2 linked regions of the Cytobacillus sp. IB215665 genome follow. The protein of the gene in region 1 interacts with the protein of each later gene in a pairwise test. Links are inferred from orthologs where the notes say so. Each region holds a gene or a part of one and is shown on either strand. Other genes may lie near its edges. The genes, in order: SLH52_RS03555 and ndk.

Region 1 (3,316 bases):
CATTGCATCCCCTTCTGATTTTTCTTTATTTAAATCAATTAACACTAATTCTTCTGTTACCCCTTGATTAAGAAGAGCAAACGCATAACTAGAACCTACTGCCCCAGTTCCGACAAGTACAACACGATTAACATTATTAGCCATAATATATACCACCTTTCTTATATATCAATAAATTTCTCTTAAAGCATTCTTCAAATAACTTCAACAGTTCTCAATCGATTTCCCCAAAGGAAGTTGATGTTTCCTGCACGACCGAAATATAAATATATACGCCGATTTAACTATAATGATATTGATAATGTTGTTTTCTTTGTTCCTACAGTAATAAATATACACTAATTTCAAACGTTTGAAATACTATGTAAGCGTTATATATATTGCGATATTGTTACAATTTTATTCACTGATCAGAGAGTGAAAATAATCATTATAACTTATAGTAAAATAAACCCACCCATTAGAGCCGAAATTGTGATAGCTAATAAATTAATCATGTCATTATTTAAAAAGGGGTAGCCTTTCAAATGATTGCAAGTCATACCACAATGTTCTGTTTTTTCAGTAACTAACGAACACTTTGAGCATTGATATACAACTTGAACAGTCGCCCCGAGTAGTGTATCAATTAAGCTACCTATAAATCCGAATAAGCCAATGAATAGTATCAATAATAACGTTAATTCATTCCAAATCAATGATGCAAGTATTGCTATAAAATAAGCACCACCTAACGAACTAACAGTACCTAATATTGTCATCGCTCCAGACGTTCCTGGGTCCACTCTCCTCATTGTGGTAATTAAGAAAGGCTTCTGCTTACTCAAAGTACCTAACTCTGAAGCCCACGTATCTGCGTTTGCCGCTGCAATAGATATTAAAAAAAGGTATAACCAAATATTTACTGGGTCTAAATAATATAACAAACTAGCAAAGGCTGGCACACCTCCATTCGCCAAAACCTGTACCCAATCACGCTCATCACCTTTTGCCACTTTTTCCACTACGAATGCTTTTTTATCCAGCTTGAACTTACTCCACAGGCTTGAACTTACAAAAAAACTACCTAGTATAAATAGTCCTTTCCAGCCAAATCCTAAAATAACAATTACACCAATGATGATTGTAGCAATTGCACCAGATAAAGATAGTGATTTAAGTCTTTTCCCGCTAAGAGCCGCTACAAATATGATTGCAAAATAAAATAAATAATTATCATTCATTACAAATAATTTCCTCTTCATTCGTTAAAATTCTTTGTACACGCTTGTCAAATGGTTCAGTTGGTAAAGCCTGCACTATTTGAATAGCGAAGGCTAACGAAACTGTATTACCTATGTAATTGACTAAATATCGATCATAATATCCCCCACCAAATCCTAGACGATCTCCAGTCTTTGTAAAACATAACCCTGGTACAAATAATAAATCTATATCATGAGATGCTATCTCTTTTGTTTGTTCCTCTATAGGTTCCTGTAAGCCATAATAAACAATTTCCAGTTGATCAAAAGAGCTAATTTCCCTAAATGTCATCTCCTTCTTTGTCGGATGACATTTTGGTACTACGACTTTTTTATTATGCTTCCATGCTTTTTCTATAATTGGAATTGTATCAACTTCCGGCCTTTTCGATATAGTAATTCCAATTGTATTTGAATCTTTCCACAGACGATGTGAAAACAGGCGTTGAGCGATTAAATGAGACCAATCATGGTAGATGTAATCATCTATTTTATGTAAAGATTTTTTCACTTTATTACGCAGATTACGCTTTTCTTCCATTATAATCACCTTCAGTATAAATTTCTTAGAACTCGGATTTCTATCATAAACGATAGATGATTGAAATTACATTCCAACCGCTGTACTGATAAAGATTAAAACAGATGATATCTATTCTTTAAGTGTAGCAAAAAATCAAACACTTCTAAATGATTTTGCAAAAGGTTGTTTTCGCATAGATTGTTGCTTTCAAATTAAGAAATAAACAGGTCCACAACAAGACTAGAATGTGTGGCACCTTTCTAAAACGATGACAAACATATATAACTTCTTGTGCTTCTAATTTGATAGCAATAGCAACAAAGTTTACAAAATGAGAAAAAAAGGATAGAATTACGATTATGAATTTTAGCGCTATACATCATTCGTAATTTCCATAATGTAGATAAAAGTGTTCTAAGGAAAATCATAAAAAGACACTAGAATTTCATATAGAATAATGGTATTATTGTATAGTCTGATTTAAAGCTTAATGTTTGGAGGGATATGAACATGCGTGTAAATATTACATTAGCTTGCACAGAATGTGGAGAGCGTAACTATATTTCTAAAAAAAATAAACGAAACAATCCAGATCGCCTTGAGCTTAAAAAATATTGCTCAAGAGATAAAAAATCAACTCTTCATCGTGAGACTAAGTAAGTAGTAGGAATACATTCCTACTGCTTTTTTTATTCTTACCTACATAACTTGATTAACTTCATCCGAAAACATAGTAAGTCTCAATTTGACTGCTTTCACAAAGGTGCTTTTCATACTATCATTCAAACACTTATGTATTTATGCTTCGTAGCACCTTTTCTACTTGTAAAAGTTAAGTGTTCAGATAAAAACTCATCTTACTATCATTAATGTTAATTACAACAAAGTTATTAAAAAGAGTCTTATCTTTTTTAATATTATACAGCTAACTATTACGAAATTATGATATAACAGTATATAGAAATAGAATATTTTGGGGTGATCTGATGGAATATGCAATTGTTATTTTATTCGCTATTGCAATTATTTTACTTATTGTTTCATTTGTTAGCAAAGATAAAGTAAGTGACTTAGAAAAACAAATAGAGCAATTATCCTTATCAGTTATGCAAGACAATTATCAAGTAAAAAAGAAACTAAAAATCTTGGAAGAAGAGCTTCTTGTCAACGACAGTGTGTTACCGAATAACATTTTTCAACAAGACGAAAATCTGCGACCAAAAGCAACACATGACGCTAAACATGAGCAAATTCAATCATTATTGAACCTAGGACAAACTGTTGAAGAAATAGCTAAAGAAACTTCTTTAACAATAGAAGAGGTTGGAATCATCGTTAATCATATTAGCAGAATGAGAGGAGATCATGTTGAATAAACAAAGTATAAGGGCATTTTCATCGGGTTTGATTACAGCTACTACCGTCCTAGGCTCCATTTACTTTATAACACCAAGCTCAGAACAAAGCATGAACAAACCAGATGATCATGTCATGTCAGAGACTGAAGAGCTTAAAGCTGAAATAAAGTTATTAAAAGATCAAGTAAAAG
Region 2 (2,858 bases), on another replicon or contig:
GAAAAAGTTAGCCAAAAGATATATCATATGACATACATTTTAGATTTTTTCTATGAATAAGGTGAAGAGCATGAAATTAAAAATGATGTATTCATTTTTAAATACCGATATAAATATTGTTGAAAAAGAATTAGAAAAGTCGATTAAGTCTGAACATCCTCTGTTGAGTCAGGCATCATTGCACTTATTACAGGCTGGGGGTAAGCGGATTCGCCCAGTTTTTGTCTTACTTGGGGGTAAATTTGGCGATTACCAAATAGATCAAATTAAATACGTAGCAATGTCATTAGAGTTAATTCATATGGCATCGCTCGTTCATGATGATGTAATTGACGATTCTACATTACGAAGAGGAAAACAAACGATCAAAGCAAAATGGGATAACCGCATTGCTATGTACACAGGAGATTATATTTTTGCTAGGTCATTAGAACTGATGTCTAATGTTGAAAATATATATGCTCAACAGATTTTATCGAAAGCGATAGTTGAGGTATGTGTTGGGGAGATTGAACAAATTAAGGACAAATACAATTTTCATCAGGACCTTCGCACATATTTGAGACGTATTAAAAGAAAAACAGCGTTGTTAATTGCCGTTAGCTGCCAGTTAGGAGCAGTTGCTGCAAATGCGGATGATGACATATGTGAATCATTATTTTGGTTTGGTTATTATGTTGGAATGTCATATCAAATTACAGATGATGTATTAGACTTCACTGAAACAGAAGCTCAGCTTGGTAAGCCCTCAGGTAGTGATTTACAGCAAGGAAATGTGACACTACCAGCATTGTTTGCGATGGAAAACCAAGATATTTACAACGAAATAATAAATATAAATCCAAAAACGACTAAAGAAGAAATGAATCATATTATATCGCTTATTAAGCAATCGGGAGCAATTGAACGATCGATTGAAATAAGTGATAAATACTTACAAAAAGCTCTTGTTGTTCTTGAAAGTTTACCGTCTGGTAAAGCAAAAACAGCCCTTTACAATATAGCCAAGTACATAGGAAAACGAAAAATCTAGGTCCAGAACTGTTGCTAAACTATTGAAACAGTGGTAATATTTTGATTGGTTGAACTATATTTGACAACCTATTTGACAATATTGTAGGGGTGGAAGAAAGTCATGGAAAGAACATTTTTAATGGTAAAACCAGACGGAGTACAACGCAATGTAATTGGGGAAATTATTTCACGATTTGAAAGAAAGGGCTTTCAACTTGTAGGTGCAAAATTAATGGCAATACCAACCGAGCTCGCAGAACAGCATTACGCTGAACATAAGGAGCGTCCTTTTTTTGGAGAATTAGTAGATTTTATCACTTCAGGTCCTGTGTTCGCAATGGTGTGGCAAGGGGATAATGTCATTGCAACTGCTAGGCAAATGATGGGATCAACTAACCCTAAAGATGCTGCTTCAGGAACAATTCGTGGAGATTTCGGTTTGACAGTAGGCAAGAATATCATTCATGGTTCTGATGCACCTGAGAGTGCCGAACGTGAAGTTAATTTGTTTTTTGCAGAAGATGAGTTAGTAGATTATAGTAAGTTAATAAATGAATGGATATACTAATTAATTGCCAGCTCAGATAGGGCTGGTTTTTATATCATTTATCGTTAATCGATTTGCAATATACACTTTTTAATGACTAGCCGCTGATTCCCCTCGAAATTTCTTTACTATGATTACATCGAAAATAATAGTACTATCCATTGAGTTCATGTTAGAGGAGTAATAAGTATGTCACGAGATTACATACAATTTATAGAAAATATTAAAAGGAAAACTGGAATTGATTTATCTTTATACAAAGAAGCACAAATGAAAAGAAGGTTAACATCTCTGTATGAAAAAAGAGGGTTTACAAATTTTCTGGATTTCTTTCGCGCCTTTGCAAGCGATGAAAAATTATATGACGAATTTTTAGATAGAATCACAATTAATGTTTCAGAATTTTATCGAAATGCTAACAGGTGGAGTATATTTGAAGAAAAAGTGTTGCCTAAAATACTGAATGGTCGCTCACGATTAAAAATATGGAGTGCTGCTTGTTCTACAGGAGAAGAACCTTATACAATAGCTATGATTCTATCAAAATATTTACCCCTTTCTAGATTTTCCATATTAGCAACGGATTTAGATGAAAATGTTATTCGAAGAGCTAAGGTTGGTGTGTATCCTGAGCGATCTTTGATGGAGGTACCAGAAGAAATAAAAAGGAAATACTTTAGTAAAGATAGAGCATATTATAAGTTATCAGATGAAATAAAAAGTGCAGTAAATTTTAAAAAGCATAATTTACTATCTGATCAGTTTGAAAACAATTTTGATTTAATTGTTTGCCGAAATGTGCTTATTTATTTTACTGAGGAAGCAAAAGATCACTTGTATCAAAAATTTTCTAATGCACTTCAAACTGGTGGTATTTTCTTTGTAGGCAGTACTGAACAAATTTTTACTCCGCATAAATACGGATTTGACTCTGAAGATACCTTTTTTTACCGTAAGGTTTGAGTCTGAAAACAGATAAGCATTATAATATAGAATAACTAGCAAAGGGTTCGTCAATTTGATGAATTCTTTTTTAAAAGATGGCTGTTTTCGCATTAATTGCTGTCCGAACAAGCTATAAACCGTTACAACTAGATCATGGCATCTTTTCGCAGGTGGGGTTCGGAAATGACCTCATCTTCCTTATTATATGTTGTAAAAATGGCAACAAAGGTTTCGAAAAGAGCATAACAGATAAAAAAGCTACCTTTTAACTACTGTATATGATATATTGTTACACATAAAAGCTTTAAAGGATTGAAGGGAGATAGAAAGATGAGGTATTTAACAGCAGGAG

The links.
Region 2: the proteins of SLH52_RS03555 (region 1) and ndk interact in binary tests that used the Escherichia coli proteins (3 or more experiments, as listed by UniProt). The link is inferred for Cytobacillus sp. IB215665 from one-to-one orthologs.

The regions. Positions count from the first base shown.
Region 1 is NZ_JAXBME010000002.1:323,406-326,721, reverse strand. Bases 1-2,764 are described here. They hold SLH52_RS03555 (5-formyltetrahydrofolate cyclo-ligase), read right to left. Parts: upstream 1,786-2,764; coding sequence 1,216-1,785; downstream 1-1,215. Other genes in these bases: SLH52_RS03545 (hypothetical protein), read left to right, coding at 2,754-2,764; rpmG (50S ribosomal protein L33), read left to right, coding at 2,278-2,427; SLH52_RS03560 (DUF92 domain-containing protein), read right to left, coding at 438-1,223; SLH52_RS03565 (L-lactate dehydrogenase), read right to left, coding at 1-144. Also shown: more of SLH52_RS03545, read left to right, coding at 2,765-3,143; SLH52_RS03540 (hypothetical protein), read left to right, coding at 3,136-3,316. UniProt on the Escherichia coli protein: Involved in the removal of 5-formyltetrahydrofolate.
Region 2 is NZ_JAXBME010000004.1:87,061-89,918, forward strand. It holds ndk (nucleoside-diphosphate kinase), read left to right. Parts: upstream 1-1,135; coding sequence 1,136-1,582; downstream 1,583-2,858. Other genes in the region: SLH52_RS06690 (demethylmenaquinone methyltransferase), read left to right, coding at 1-2; hepT (heptaprenyl diphosphate synthase component II), read left to right, coding at 71-1,033; SLH52_RS06705 (protein-glutamate O-methyltransferase CheR), read left to right, coding at 1,751-2,524; aroC (chorismate synthase), read left to right, coding at 2,837-2,858. UniProt on the Escherichia coli protein: Major role in the synthesis of nucleoside triphosphates other than ATP. The ATP gamma phosphate is transferred to the NDP beta phosphate via a ping-pong mechanism, using a phosphorylated active-site intermediate.